Linked DNA regions of Collimonas fungivorans. The protein of the gene in region 2 interacts with the protein of the main gene of each other region in a pairwise test. Links are inferred from orthologs where the notes say so. Each region holds a gene or a part of one and is shown on either strand. Other genes may lie near its edges.

Region 1 (7,870 bases), 3.5 Mb from region 2 along the record:
TGCGGCAGACTCAGCACGCAATCGTCTTCCAGCACTTCCCAGTGACGCTGTACCGCGGCCGTCAGCAACGACATGCACGAGACCAGCCGCAGCTTGTGCATCTTGGCCAGCGCCTGCAAGCCCTGTATCAGCGCGGCATCGGTTGCCGCCGCCAGCCGCGGCTGGCCGGACGGTGCCGGATCGACCACCACCTGGCGGCCGGGATAAGCGCTGCCATCCTGTTCGTCGAATACGGCATTGGCATAATCGCGCCAGTCTGCCGCCTGCGTCAGCCCCGCTTGCCACGGCAACACCGTGTGCCGCACATACGGATAACCGAGCAGCACGGTCAGCTTGTCGGCAATTTTTATGCGGCCGCGCGGCGTACGTCCGAATAAATCGGCAGCTGCCGATAAAGGATCAGACAATGCGGCCGGGCTTCCTTTCAGCTCGCCGCTCCAGACATTGCGCTCGCGGGCGAAGGCGGAACGGCCTATCCAGGTAAGCTGGCCCCCTTGCAGCAGCATGAGGTGATGCATTACCAGCGGTTGCGACGGCTTAAATGATTTGCTAGGGGGAAATGACACAATGCACCTCCTCGGGCGTGGTCAGAACGGTAGCGATTTCGCCTGCCGTCTCGGCATCAAGCATTACGGCATCGAATTGCTTAAAAGCATGATTATGAAAGATATCAGATTTAATTGCCTTTTGAGAACTATTTTAATCATTTCGCCAGCCGCAGCCAGATGACGAACCCTCCCTCTGCAAGGCCGGCCACAGCCGCGCAAATTTTTTTTGACGCACCACACAAAAAGTCCTAATATTTGCGTCATGAACATGATCCGGACATTGTTGCGACGCCGTAACCCATTACCTCAGCCAGGTAAGCCGTGCGCGTGACCGTCGATTGATCACGAAGCCACAGGCGCTGCCTGTGGTTTTTTTTTGCCCTTATTTAGGATAGGAGTACTCATATGGCACATGGCGTGGAATTCAGCGAATACCCGGTTAACGACCTGATGTTCATCACCAACCGCCCGCCCCTGGTGTTTACCGAAGGCGACGGCATGTGGATGACGGATCACACCGGCAAGCGCTACCTGGATTATTTGCAGGGCTGGGCCGTCAACGCCCTGGGCCATTCGCCGCAATGCATCCAGGATGCGCTGCTGGCCCAGTCCAAGAAGATCCTCAATCCTTCGCCGGCTTTCTACAACGCACCCTCGATCGAACTGGCCGGCCTGCTGACCGCCAACTCCTGTTTCGACCGCGTGTTCTTCACCAACAGCGGCGCCGAAGCCAACGAAGGCGCGATCAAGCTGGCGCGCAAGTGGGGCAAGAAGAATCCGAACCAGGCGGGGCAGCACCGCTTCGAGATCATCACTTTCAACCACAGCTTCCACGGCCGCACGCTGGCGACCATGTCGGCCAGCGGCAAACCTGGCTGGGACACCATTTTTGCGCCGCAAGTGCCGGGCTTCCCGAAAGCCGAGCTGAACGACCTGGCCAGCGTCGAGAGCCTGATCAACGACAAGACCGTGGCGGTCATGCTGGAGCCGGTGCAAGGTGAAAGCGGCGTGATTCCGGCCAGCCGAGAATTCATGCAAGGCTTGCGCGAACTGACCAAGAAGCGCGGCATCCTGCTGATCGTCGATGAAGTGCAATCCGGCATGGGCCGCACCGGCGAACTGTTCGCTTACCAGCTGTCGGGCATCACGCCGGATATCATGACCCTCGGCAAAGGCATAGGCGGCGGGGTGCCGCTGGCGGCCCTGCTGGCGCGCGAAGAGATCGCCTGCTTCGAGGCCGGCGACCAGGGCGGCACTTACAACGGCAATCCTTTGATGACGGCGGTCGGCGTTGCAGTGATCAAGACCTTGCTGGAACCGGGGTTCCTGCAGTCAGTGAAAGACAAGGGCGCCTACCTGAGCAGCGAATTGTTGAAACTTACCGCGAAACACGGGCTCGAAGGCGAACGTGGCGAAGGCTTGCTGCGGGCGCTGAAACTGGGCAGCGACATCGGCCCGCAGATTGTCGATATCGCGCGCGACCTGAATCCAGTCGGGCTGTTGCTGAATTCGCCGCGGCCGAACCTGCTGCGTTTCATGCCTTCGCTGAATGTGACGATTGCGGAAATCGACCAGATGATTGCGATGCTGTCGGACGTGATCAGCCAGATCAAGAAACAAGATTGAATAAAGGTGAGTGCTTGATGACGATCAGAAATCTCTTTATCTGTTGCCTGGCTTTGTTGCTGGCAGCCTGCGGCGGCACCGGTTCGGTCCGCCCCGGCTCTGAGGACAACACGCCGATCAGCGACAAGGGCAACAATATCGTCATCTACTCGCTGGGCCTGATCGACACCAACTACCGCTTCGGCGGCAAGAATCCGGAAGCCGGGCTCGATTGCAGCGGCATGGTCAGTTATGTCTACCGCCAGGCGGCCGGCCTCAAGGTCACCGGCAGCGCGGCCGACATAGCGCGCCAGGGCCGCTCCATCACCAAGGCCGAACTGCGGCCGGGCGACCTGGTGTTCTTCAACACCATGCATCGCGCATTTTCGCATGTTGGCATCTATATCGGCGATGGCCGCTTCATCAATGCACCGTCGACCAACGGCAAGGTGCGCATCGACCGTCTCGACAACAGTTATTATGCGGCGCGCTTTGAAGCGGTCCGCAGATACTTCGACTAACTACCGCGGCTGTTTGCCGCCGTCTGACACGCAATAATAAAAACGCCGCTCCGATGCAAATCGGCGCGGCGTTTTTTTGTAGGGTGGGCAGGTTTTCCTGCCCACTCTGAATGGAGATAGGCGACACCGGCAAAATTTGCGATCCGCGTGGGCACGGAGTGCCCACCCTACCACCTGCTTATTTTTTCTTTGGAATGAACAGGTCGGTAATCGTACCCAGCCCCATCTCGGCCGCAAACATCGGCGTCTCCGACAAGGTCGGATGGGCATGGATGGTCAGCGCCAGGTCTTCCAGGTCGGCCCCCATTTCCATCGCCAGCACAGTTTCCGCCAGCAGCTCGCCGGCATTCACGCCGACAATGCCGGCACCGATGATGCGTTTGGTGCTCGGATCCCACAACAGCTTGGTCATGCCGTCGTCGCGGCCCATCGCCAGTGCGCGGCCGCTTGCCGCCCACGGGAAATTGGCTTTTTCAAAAGGAATGCCCTTGGCCTTGGCTTCGGTTTCGGTCAGACCCATCCATGCGATTTCCGGATCGGTGTAAGCCACCGAAGGAATCGTCATGGCATCGAACTCGACCTTGTGGCCGGCGATCACTTCGGCGGCAACCTTGGCTTCATTGGTGGCTTTATGGGCCAGCATAGGATCGCCGCAGATATCGCCGATGGCGAAGATGTGCGAAACGTTGGTGCGCTGCTGCTTGTTGGCCGGGATGAAACCGCGTTCGTTGACGACCACGCCAGCCTTTTCGGCGGCGATTTCCTTGCCGTTAGGACGACGGCCCACGGCCACCAGCACCATATCGTACAGTTGCGGTTCCGGCGCCGCGGGAGAGCTGCTGTCGGCGCCTTCAAACGTTGCGCGCAGGCCTTCTTTCAGGGCTTCCAGCTTGGTTACCTTGGTTTTCAGGTAAATCGCTTCGTAGCGTTTCTCGATGCGCTTCTGCAGCGGCTTGACGACGTCGCGGTCGGCCGCCGGAATCAGGCCGTCGGCAAATTCGACCACGGTTACCTTCGAACCCAGCGCGTCGTAGACGCAAGCCATTTCGAGGCCGATGATGCCGCCGCCGATGACCAGCAGCTTCTTCGGGATCTGGCGCAGTTCCAGCGCGCCGGTGGAATCGATCAGGCGCGGATCGTCGTAAGGGAAGCCAGGAATGCGGGCCACCGATGAACCGGCGGCGATGATCGCGTTCTTGAAGCCGACCACTTTCGGGCCGTCGGCAGTGGCGACGGTGATCGTGTTGGCCGAGCTGAATTCGCCCTTGCCGGTCAGTACCTGCACTTTGCGCGCCTTCGACAGGCCAGACAAACCGCCGGTCAGTTTCTTGATGACGCTTTCCTTCCAGTCGCGCAAGGCGTCGATATCGATTTCCGGCGCCGACATCTTGACGCCGAAATGCGCCATTTCCTCCGCTTCGGTAATCACCTTGGCGGCATGCAGCAATGCCTTGGACGGGATACAGCCGACGTTCAGGCAAACCCCGCCGAGGCTGGGATAACGTTCGATCATCACCACGCTTTGGCCGAGGTCGGCGGCGCGGAAGGCCGCGGTATAACCGCCGGGACCGGCGCCCAGCACCATGGTGTCGCATTCGATATCGACCTTGCCGGCGAAACTGACGGCGGCGGGAGCGGCCACGGCAGGCGCCGCAGGAGCAGCTGCCGGAGCAGAAGGCACCGCTGCGGGCGCGGCAGCGCCGGTAGTTTCCAGCACCAGTATCAGCGAACCTTCGCTGACCTTGTCACCCACCTTGACCTTGACTTCCTTGATCACGCCGGCGTGGCTGGAAGGAATTTCCATGCTTGCCTTGTCCGATTCGACCGTGATCAGCGACTGGTCGACCTTGACGCTGTCGCCGGCCTTGACCATCAGCTCGATGACATCGACATCCTTGACATCGCCGATATCTGGCACCTTGATCTCGACGATGCTGGCGGCGCCCGACGCAGCAGGTGCCGCGGCTGCAGGCGCTGCTGCGGCAGCAACCGGAGCCGGCGCCGCCGGTGCTGCAGCTGGCGCGGCGGCTGCGGCGCCGGCGGCTTCCAGCACCAGCACCAGCGAACCTTCGCTGACCTTGTCGCCTACCTTGACCTTGATTTCCTTGATGACGCCGGCCTGGCTCGATGGAATTTCCATGCTGGCCTTGTCCGACTCGACCGTGATCAGCGACTGGTCGACCCTGACGGTATCGCCGACCTTGACCATCAGTTCGATGACTTCTACATCCTTGACGTCGCCGATATCCGGGACCTTGACTTCAACCATACTCATAGCGTTTGCTCCATGCTCGCTCCTCCGTCGGGAGGAAAAATTGTTATGTGCTGTGTGCCGCTGCTCTGTTCCGCTTACGCGCCAGGCGGGGCGCTAGGCGGGGATTTCATTTCAAAACTGTGGATGCGCAAGGGCATGGCAGAACTTTTATCGAATTCAACGCCGGCATGAATCCCTACCTCGGCGATGTGCTGCGCGCTGACGTCCTTGTCATACACTGCATACATCGCGCCCAGGGCAAAATTGCGGCCGCTGCCTATGCCCCAGAAACGATCGAAGCTGAACACCTCGCGATAGGAATACACGCCGAAGATGCCGTAAGGATTGGCGACCAGGGCGGTGATCTGCGACGATTCGTAAGGGTCGTCCTCATCCTCTTTGGTGTTCAGGAAATACTGGTCCTTGAGGATGGTGTGCACCTTGGAAAAGGTGTCAAACACCTCGTCGCGGCTATTCAGCTTGCACTCTTCGCCCATCGCCGTCAGCAGCTTGCGCATCACGGGGAAATGGGCGGCGGTGCCGGCCAGCGTGATGTACGATTCACCGATCTGGAAAATCTTGTTGTTGACTTCGTAAGCATGCGACAAACGGGTATCGCCGAAAGTCACCAGCGAGTCCGATGCAATCGCGATCTGCCCATTTTTTTTGACGACAACGCAGGTAGTCATAATTGCTCTCCATCTGTATGCCAATTGACCCGTAGGGTGGGCACTCCGTGCCCACGCGGATGCGCGTGTTACGGTTACAGCGCGTGGGCACGGAGTGCCCACCCTACATTACAACAGTGTCTTGCGCATGTCGGCCAGCACTTCGGCCAGGTAGACGCTGAAGCGCGCACCCATGGCGCCGTCGACCACGCGGTGGTCGTAGGACAGGGAGGTCGGCATCATCAGGCGCGGCACGAACTGCTTGCCGTCCCAGACCGGTTTCATCGAAGCTTTCGACAAACCCAGGATGGCGACTTCAGGGGCATTGATGATAGGCGTAAACGCCGTACCGCCGATGCCGCCCAGCGATGAAATCGTGAAAGTCGCACCTTGCATGTCGGCCGGCTTCAGCTTGCCGTCGCGCGCCTGGGCAGACAATTCACCCATTTCCTGGGCGATCTGGCTGATGCCTTTTTTATCTGCATCCTTGATCACCGGCACTACCAGGCCGTTCGGCGTATCGGCGGCAAAACCGATGTTGTAGTACTGCTTGAGGATCAGGTTCTCACCCTTGCCATCCAGCGAGGCGTTGAACGCAGGGAATTTCTTCAGCGCGGCGACGCTGGCCTTGATCACGAACGCCAGCATGGTCAGCTTGACCGGCGACTTGGCCTTGGCGAAGCTGTCGTTGGCTTGCTTGCGGAATTCTTCCAGTTCGGTGATATCGGCTTCGTCAAATTGCGTGACGTGCGGGATCATGACCCAGTTGCGGTGCAGGTTCGGACCGCTGAGCTTCTTGATGCGCGACAGCGGCAGCAATTCGGTCGGGCCCTGCTTGCTGAAGTCCAGCGACGGCCATGCCAGCAGGTCCAGTCCGACGCCGCTGCCGCCCTTGCTGCCCGAAGCAGCAGCGCTGCCGCTGGCTGCGCCCGAGATCACGCCCTTGACGTAATTCTGCACATCTTCGTGGGTGATACGGGCCTTGATGCCGGTGCCGGCCACTTTGCCCAGGTCAACGCCCAGTTCGCGCGCAAACTTGCGCACCGATGGCGATGCATGCGGGATGCTGCCGCCGGCTGGCGCCGGGGCTGCTATCGGCGCTGGTGCCGGCGCGGGAGCGGCTGGCGCCGGCTTGCTTTCCGCGACTGGCGCAGGAGCCGGAGCGGCTGGTGCGGCGGCCGCAGCGCCGGCCGGCGCCGCTGCACCAGCATCGGCTTCCAGCACCAGCACTAAAGTGCCTTCCTTGACCTTGTCGCCCAGCTTGACTTTCAATTCCTTGATCACGCCCGCATGGCTGGACGGGATTTCCATGCTGGCCTTGTCGGATTCGACCGTGATCAGCGACTGGTCAACCTTTACCGTGTCGCCGACCTTGACCATCAATTCAATGACTTCAACTTCACTGACGTCGCCGATATCCGGGACTTTGACTTCCACCATACTCATCGCTTAGCTCCATTCATTCTGCCCGCTGTATAACGCGGGCCTGAGTTTCCTTTCAGAAAATTCAGGCCCGTGCTGCACAGCCGTGGAAATTTTAATACTGTCTTAGTACCTGCTTATTGCCCAGTTATCAAGACCAGTACCTTATTGCGTGACCGGATTCGGTTTCTCCGGATTGATACCATACTTGGTAATCGCATCGGCGACAACCGAGGCTTTGATCTTGCCTTCGTCAGCCAGCGCCTTCAATGCCGCCACCGCCACATAATAACGGTTGACCTCAAAGAATTCACGCAGCTTGGCGCGGGTATCGGAACGGCCGAAGCCATCCGTGCCCAGCACCTTGTAAGTGCGGCCGGCTGGAACGAAAGCACGCGCCTGCTCAGCGAAAGTACGCATGTAGTCGGTGGAAACGATGATCGGACCGGCAGTGTCTTTCAGGCACTGGGTGATATGCGCCAGGCGTGGCGTTTCGGTCGGATGCAGCATGTTCCAGCGTTCGACATCCTGGCCGTCGCGGGCCAGCAAGGTGAACGACGGCGCCGACCAGACATCGGCATCGACGCCCCAGTCGCTGGCCAGCAAGGCCGCGCCTTCGATGACTTCACGCAGGATGGTGCCGGAACCCATCAGCTGCACGCGCAGCTTGCTCTTCTTGCCGCCTTCCTGCAGCAGGTAGAGGCCCTTGATGATGCCCTCTTCCTGGCCTTCCTTCAGGCCTGGATGGCTGTAATTCTCGTTCATCAGGGTCAGGTAGTAGAACACGTCTTCCTGGTTGGTGACCATGCGGCGCAGGCCGTCATGCATGATGACTGCCACTTCGTGCGAGAA
Region 2 (7,851 bases):
CATTGCCCGCTACGCTCAGTTCGCGCAGCCAGGTCTTGAAGTTATAGCGCGTGAACAATTCGATCAGCGTCTCTTTGTCCTGCTCGGGCGCCTTCAGCGATTCCGGGATCGACACCATGTGCGCACTCAGGTCGCAATCGGTTTTTACCGTCACCAATTCCTTTGCTTTCGGCAGCCAGTCCAGCACTTGCCGCAGGTTCTCGCCGACTGCGCCGCCGATGTCGGCCGCATGTGCGATCACCTGGTCGACCGTGTCGTATTGCGCCAGCCATTTGACCGCGGTCTTCGGCCCCACCTTGGCGACGCCGGGGATATTGTCGACGGTGTCGCCGATCAAGGTCAGGTAATCGACGATGCGCTCAGGCGGTACGCCGAACTTGGCGATCACGCCGGCGCGGTCCAGCGTTTCGTTGCTCATGGTGTTGATCAGGGTCACATCATCGTTGACCAGCTGCGCCAGGTCTTTGTCGCCGGTCGAGACGATGGCCTGCATGCCGTGCGTCACGGCCTGCACGGTCAGGGTGCCGATCACATCGTCGGCTTCCACGCCTTCGACCATCAGGATCGGCCAGCCCATGGCGCGCACGGCGGCGTGAATAGGCGTAATCTGTTTAACCAGGTCTTCCGGCATCGATGCCCGGGTTGCCTTATAGTCGGCGTACATGTCGTCGCGGAAAGTTTTACCTTTTGCATCGAACACGCAGGCGAGGTAAGCTGAGGGGTAATCGAGGCGCAAGCGGCGCAACATATTGATGATCCCATACATCGCGCCGGTCGGTTCATTGGCAGCATTGCGCATATCGGGCAAGGCATGGAAGGCCCGGTAAAGATAACTGGAACCATCAACTAACAGCAGGGTTTTTTGCATATGGAATTGAACGGAAAAAATGTGCCGCGTTTGCGGCAAGTGACGGACATCGAACGCGCAACTTCCAAGAAGGCGCGCGAATCGTGGCATATGTTCACGATTATGGCAGAATTTATCGAGTCGACCGAACGCCTTTCCGAGTTGCATCCGGCAGTGTCGATCTTCGGCTCGGCCCGCATCAAGGAGGACAATCCTTATTATCCCTTGTGCAAGGATATCGCACGACGCTTTTCCGACGAAGGTTTTGCCGTGATTTCGGGCGGCGGTCCAGGTTTGATGGAAGCGGCCAACAAGGGCGCGTTCGAGGGCAAGTCGCCGTCGGTCGGCCTGAATATCGAACTGCCGCACGAGCAGAGCGGGAATAAATGGCAGGACATCTCGCTCAGTTTCCGTCATTTCTTCGCCCGCAAGGTCGCCTTCGTACGTTACGCCGACGCCTACATCGTGCTGCCCGGCGGTTTCGGCACGCTGGATGAGCTGACCGAGGTGCTGACGCTGATCCAGACCGGCAAATGCCGCCACATCCCGATCATCCTGGTCGGCAGCAGCTTCTGGAGCGGGCTGCTGGACTGGTTCCGCAGCCAGCTGGTGGGCGACGGCATGATCGCAGCCAAGGACATGGACCTGATCCAGGTGCTGGACGATCCGGCCGAGATTCTCGCCGCCGTGGTGAAATTCTACGAGGCGGGTGAAACCGTCATGGCGGAATCCGACCGCCATGCCAGCGTGCTGCTGTAAGCCGCGGCGTCGCCTGAGAGCCTGTTTCCGACAGATTCCCGGCCCCTTATCGCCTATAGGGGCTGGCGGTTTGTTACAATGAAGACTTCCATCTTGTTTTAATCAAGGTAGCCAAATTCTCATGAATAAATCACAAGTCTGGCAGCTGCTGGCAGCAGGTATTGTCTCGCTCGCAACACCATTGTTGGTAAATGCGCAACAAGCGCCGCAACCGTCCAGGAATGCAGCGCCGCCACCGCCTGAGCTGCAAAAGCTGGAAGAAGGCGAAGCGCCGGCTGTCACTATCCGCAAACCGGGCGACGAACCAGCCGGAATCTCGCAAAAGCGCGAGCAAGGCCGGGTTACCGAAGTCAAGGTCGAGAGCGGCGGCAGCACGTATTACGTGAAGCCGGGATCGCAAGCCGGCACGCTGCAGCCTGGCGATTCGATCCCGCGCGGCGCGCAATGGCAAATCAAGGAATTCGACCTGGGCCAGAAAGCCCGCAAGCCCGGCGAAGCAGTGCAGAGCGACAGCGATGCCGGATTGCCGCCGCCGACAGTGGAGCCGTCCAAGAACTAACCTGGCGATTCATCAGCAGCCATGCGGCTGATGCGCGGAAAACCTCTGCGCATTTGCCGCATATTCATTCCAACCCGGCCTGAACCTTGTCCGAATCTTGTCCTTTTCCGATTTTCCCCATGGCAGTATTTACCCCCGTCACGCTGGACGATCTCACGCAGTGGATCCCTCCCTTTTCCTTAGGCAAGGCACTGGCGATCAGGGGCATCTCGTCCGGCATCGAAAACAGCAATTTTTTCATCGACACCGAGCGCGGCGAGTATGTGCTGACGGTCTTTGAAAACCTCAGTTTCGAACAGTTGCCGTTCTACCTGGAACTGATGCGCCACCTGGCGCAGCGCGGCGTGCTGGTGCCCGAGCCTATCGCCAACCTGCAGGGCCAGATCATCAATCCGCTGCATGGCAAGCCGGCCGCCATCGTCACCAAGCTGGAAGGCGATTGCCAGCTGGCGCCGGCGCCGGTGCATTGCGCAGCGGTGGGCGCGATGCTGGCAAAGATGCACCTGGCGGCGCAGGATTTCTCGATTCGCCAGCCGAATTTGCGCGGCCTTTCCTGGTGGCGCGAAACCACGCCGGTGGTACTGCCCTACCTGCCGGAACAAGGGCAACAGCTGCTACGCGAGGAAATGGCGTTCCAGGAAAGCTTCGCCGCCTCGCAAACGTATAATCGGTTGCCGAGCGGACCGGTGCATGCCGACCTGTTCCGCAACAACGTGATGTTCGACGGCGAGCGGCTGACAGGGTTTTTCGATTTCTATTTCGCCGGCTGCGACACCTGGCTGTTTGACCTCGCGGTCACAGTCAACGACTGGTGCATAGATCTCGCCAGCGGCAAGCTTGACGACAGCCGGGTGAGAGCTATGCTCGATGCTTATCATGCGGTGCGGCCGTTCAGCGCTGACGAACAAAGCGCCTGGCAGCCGATGCTGCGCGCCGGCGCCCTGCGCTTCTGGCTGTCGCGGCTTTACGATTTTTATTTGCCGCGCGAAGCAGAAATGCTGACGCCGCACGACCCCGGCCATTTCGAACGGATTCTTCGGGAACGCGTAGCCCACCCGGCTCCGTTCCTGTATTAAGCAAAATTCTTGATTGAAACAATGGAAAAACTGCCTGCAAAAACCGGATGGATATGGATCAAGGAGGGGTTTGCGCTGTTCCGCAAACAGCCTGCCGAAATATCCACTCTATTCCTGGCTTACATGTTCCTGATGCTGCTGCTCAGTTTCGTGCCGCTGCTTGGGCAATTGCTGCCGCTGATGCTGGTTCCGGTATTTGCCATGTCCTTCATGCAGGCCTGCCTGATGATCGAACAGGGCAAGCGCGTCTATCCCAACCTGCTGCTGATCAGCTTCCGTTCGCCTGCGCTGAAAAACCTGCTGATCCTGGGCGCCCTGTACCTGGTGGCGGCGGTCATCGCCCTGGCCGCCTCCTCCCTGATCGACGGCGGCGTGTTCTGGCTGACGATCACCGGCCAGGCTGCGCTCGATCCCAAGGAGATACAGGATTCCAGCATGTCGCTGGCGATGCTGTTTTCCGCCGCGGTCTACACGCCGGCGGCGATGGCGTTCTGGTATGCGGCGCCGCTCATCATGTGGAAAAACATGAGCGTATCGAAAGCCATTTTCTACAGCTTCTTTGCGGTGTCGCGCGAAATCAAGGCCTTCACCGTATATGGACTGGCCTGGGCCGGCATCGGCGTTGTACTGCCGGCGATCGTCAGCGTATTGATCGCGGTGCTGGTCGGCAACCAGGCGGTCACGATCATGATCCTGCTGCCGCTGTCGATCGCCCTGACAGTGGTGATGTATTGCTCTTTCTATCCTACTTATACCCACATCTTCGGCAAACCCGAAGCGGACGTGCCGCCGCCTGCGGAATACCCCACACAAGAATGAACGCAGGGTGGGCAAGATTTTTTTTGCCTACGCGTTACCGCCGATACCAGCATGATGATGAATTCGAGGTCACGCGTAGGCACAGCTGCGCGCCCTACGCAACCTTCTCCAGCTTCGCCACGCTCAGGTCCAGCAGCTTCATGCCGTGCTTGCCGAAATTGATATGGGCGCGGGCGTTGCCGCCGCTGCCTTCGATATTCACGATCACGCCCTCGCCGAACTTCAGGTGCGCCACGTTCTCGCCAATGCGCCAGCCGATATCGCGCCGGCCGAAGTTCTTGGAGATGCTGTTGGCAGCCTTCTCGGGCGCCTCGTCCCAGGCCGATTTGGCATTGGCGAACCAGCTATGCTGCTGCACCTTGGGCGACAGCCACTTCAGCGCATCTTCCGGCAACTCGTCAAAGAAGCGCGAGCGCATGTTGTAACGGGTCTGACCATGCAGCATCCGGGTTTGCGAAAAACTCATGTACAGCCGCTTTTTCGCACGCGTGATGGCGACATACATCAAGCGCCGCTCTTCTTCCACGCCGGCGTCCTCTTTCTGCGAATTCTCGTGCGGGAACAACCCCTCTTCCAGGCCGGTAATGAATACCGCGTCGAACTCCAGGCCTTTGGCCGAATGCACCGTCATCAACTGCAATGCTTCCTCGCCGGCCTGGGCCTGGTTGTTGCCAGCCTCCAGCGATGCGTGCGAGAGGAAGGCAGACAAAGGCGACATCACTGCGGACAGCGGCGCATCGGCATCGAACACCTCGATGCCGTCGGCGGTGGTGATGGCGGCGCCTGACACCGCCTGCGCCTTGGGGCCCAACAAGGCCGGCGCATCGATGCCGAATCCTTCTTCCGAAACAAATAGGGTCGCAGCATTCACCAGCTGCTCCAGATTCTCGATGCGGTCGGCGCCTTCTTTTTCATTCTGGTAATGCTGCATCAGGCCGCTCAGGTCGAGCACTACCTGCACCATTTCCGGCAGCGGCAGATGCTGGGTTTCAAAGCGTCCGCCTTCGATCAGCTTGAGGAAGGAACCGAGCGTGGCGCCGGCCTTTCCGGCCACATACGGCACCGCTGCGTACAAGGAGATGCCGTACTGCTTGGCAGCATCCTGCAACTGCTCCAGCGAGCGCGCGCCGATGCCGCGCGCCGGGAAATTCACCACGCGCAGGAAGGCCGAATCGTTGTGCGGATTGTCCATCAGCTGCAGGTAGGCGATTGCATGCTTGACCTCGGCCCGTTCGAAATAACGCTGGCCGCCGTACACCCGGTAAGGGATGCCCGACGCCACCAGGGCGTGTTCGATCACCCGCGACTGCGCATTCGAGCGGTACAGCACGGCGATTTCGCTGCGGCTGGCGCCGTCGTTGATCAGGCTCTTGGTTTCTTCGACGATCCACTGCGCTTCCTGCAGGTCGCTGGTGGCTTCATAGATCCGCACCGGTTCGCCATGGCCAGCGTCGGTGCGCAGGTTCTTGCCGAGGCGCTTGCTGTTGTTGGCGATCAGCGTGTTGGCGCTGTCCAGGATATGGCCGTGGGAACGGTAATTCTGCTCCAGCTTGATCAGGTTCTCGACCCGGAACTCATGCTCGAACGCGCTCATGTTGCCGACGTTGGCGCCGCGGAAAGCATAGATGCTCTGGTCGTCGTCGCCCACCGCAAACACCGCGCCGCGCTGGCCCGCCATCAGCTTGAGCCATTTGTATTGCAGGTCGTTGGTGTCCTGGAACTCGTCCACCAGGATGTGCTTGAAGCGCGACTGGTAGTGCTCACGCAGTGGCTGGTTGCGGCTCAGCAGTTCATAGGTGCGCAGCAGCAGCTCGGCGAAATCGACCACGCCTTCGCGCTGGCATTGCTGGTCGTACAGGTCGTACAGCTCGACGAACTTGCGGTTGTAATCGTCGTTCGCCTCGACTTCGTTGGCGCGCAAGCCCTGGTCCTTGGCGCCGTTGATGAAGTACATCAGGTTGCGCGGCGGGTATTTTTCATCGTCGACATTGAGCGATTTCAGCAAACGCTTGATGGCCGACAGCTGGTCCTGCGAATCCAGGATCTGGAAAGTCTGCGGCAAAGCGGCGTCGCGGTAATGGGCGCGCAACAGGCGGTTGCACAAGCCATGGAAAGTCCCTATCCACATGCCGCGTGTATTGATCGGCAACATCGCCGACAAGCGCGTCATCATTTCCTTCGACGCCTTGTTGGTGAAGGTCACCGCCAGCACGCCGGACGGCGATACCTGGCCGGTCTGGATCAGCCAGGCGATGCGGGTGGTCAGCACCCGCGTCTTGCCGGAACCGGCGCCGGCCAGGATGAGTGCGGATTGCGCCGGCAAGGTGACCGCCGCGAGCTGTTCTGGATTGAGGTTATGAAGAAGATTTTGCATGCCGCCATTATAAGCTGCGCCGGCAGTTGCCCGATGCAACGATGACGCAATGATCGCGACCGGCAGCACCATGCTGTCATCGCGCCAATGGCAAGCGCCAGCAGCATCGGGGCCAGGAGAGTAAAATACTGCAACGCATCAATCCTCTTCTCAGCAATTCACCTAATCAACCCAACAACCAAGTCGTCGTCCACCATGCCCGAAGAAGTTAGTCTCGACCGCGCCAGCCAGCCGCCGTCCGGGACCGCCGTCACGTTCCACATCGTTTCTACTGCATTTTTTACATTCATTTGCTATCTGGCAATCGGCATACCGCTGGCGGTGCTGCCCGGCTACGTCCATACCGACCTCGGCTACAGCTCGGTGCTGGCCGGCCTGGCGATCAGCATGCAATACCTGGCGACCCTGCTGAGCCGGCCGTTCGCCGGCCGCATGGCCGATTCGGTCGGCCCCAAGACCGCCGTCCTGCGCGGCCTGGCCGGCTGCAGCATCAGCGGCGTGTTCCTGCTGGCGGCGGGGTTCTTTCCGCACATGCCGGCGCTGAGCCTGGCCATCCTGCTGATCGGCCGGCTGGTGCTCGGCTGCGGCGAGAGCATGGTCGGCACCGGCGCGATTACCTGGGGCATTGGCCGGGTCGGCGCCCAGCACACTGCGCGCATGATTTCCTGGAACGGCATCGCCACTTATGGCGCACTGGCTATCGGTGCGCCGCTGGGCGTGGTGATCCACCATGCCTGGGGCCTGGCGGCGGTAGGCGCCACGGTGACCGTGCTGTCGCTGGGCGGTTTCCTGCTGGCGCGCCTGAAAGCGGCGACAGCCGTGGTGCGCGGCGAACACTTGCCGTTCCAGCACGTATTGCGCAAAGTATTTCCACATGGCATGGGCCTGGCCCTGGGCTCGATCGGCTTCGGTTCCATCGCCACTTTCATCACCTTGTTTTACGCCAGCCACCAATGGCCCAATGCGGCATTTTCCCTGACCTTGTTCGGAACCTTCTTTGTCGGCGCGCGCCTGCTGTTCGCCAGCACCATCTCGCGCTTCGGCGGTTTCCGGGTGGCGATCGTCTGTTTTTCGGTCGAAGCGCTTGGCCTGTTGCTGTTGTGGCAGGCCAGCTCACCTGCGCTGGCGCTGGTCGGCGCGTCGCTCACCGGTTTCGGTTTTGCCCTGATCTTCCCCGCGCTCGGTGTGGAAGCGGTAAACCTGGTGCCGGCCACCAACCGCGGCAGCGCCCTCGGCGCCTATTCGGTGTTCCTCGACCTGGCGCTGGGCGTCACAGGTCCGCTGGCGGGATTGATCGTGGGCCAGTTCGGTTATCCGGAAGTGTTCCTGTTCGCCGCCGTGGCGTCGCTGGCCGCGGTAGCTTTGACCGTCAGCATGTATCGCCGAGCGCAGCCGGCTGCCAGTACTGCCGTCCCCG

Evidence for each region.
Region 1: the proteins of CFter6_RS04595 (region 2) and lpdA interact in binary tests that used the Escherichia coli proteins (3 or more experiments, as listed by UniProt). The link is inferred for Collimonas fungivorans from one-to-one orthologs.

What each region holds. Positions count from the first base shown.
Region 1 is NZ_CP013232.1:4,577,629-4,585,498, forward strand. The notes cover bases 2,402-5,400. They hold lpdA (dihydrolipoyl dehydrogenase), read right to left. Parts: upstream 4,950-5,400; coding sequence 2,853-4,949; downstream 2,402-2,852. Other genes in these bases: CFter6_RS20095 (C40 family peptidase), read left to right, coding at 2,402-2,674; CFter6_RS20105 (Ntn hydrolase family protein), read right to left, coding at 5,024-5,400. In the rest of the region: CFter6_RS20085 (hypothetical protein), read right to left, coding at 1-518; CFter6_RS20090 (acetylornithine transaminase), read left to right, coding at 966-2,174; more of CFter6_RS20095, read left to right, coding at 2,192-2,401; more of CFter6_RS20105, read right to left, coding at 5,401-5,617; aceF (dihydrolipoyllysine-residue acetyltransferase), read right to left, coding at 5,726-7,042. UniProt on the Escherichia coli protein: Lipoamide dehydrogenase is a component of the glycine cleavage system as well as of the alpha-ketoacid dehydrogenase complexes.
Region 2 is NZ_CP013232.1:1,059,478-1,067,328, reverse strand. Bases 3,795-6,774 are described here. They hold CFter6_RS04595 (UvrD-helicase domain-containing protein), read right to left. Parts: upstream 6,435-6,774; coding sequence 4,155-6,434; downstream 3,795-4,154. Other genes in these bases: CFter6_RS04590 (MFS transporter), read left to right, coding at 6,630-6,774; CFter6_RS04600 (BPSS1780 family membrane protein), read left to right, coding at 3,795-4,060. Outside these bases: polA (DNA polymerase I), read right to left, coding at 1-868; CFter6_RS04615 (LOG family protein), read left to right, coding at 869-1,606; CFter6_RS04610 (hypothetical protein), read left to right, coding at 1,728-2,165; CFter6_RS04605 (homoserine kinase), read left to right, coding at 2,285-3,241; more of CFter6_RS04600, read left to right, coding at 3,263-3,794; more of CFter6_RS04590, read left to right, coding at 6,775-7,851. UniProt on the Escherichia coli protein: A helicase with DNA-dependent ATPase activity. Unwinds DNA duplexes with 3'-5' polarity. Translocates on single-stranded DNA with 3'-5' polarity. Initiates unwinding more efficiently from a nicked substrate than double-stranded DNA.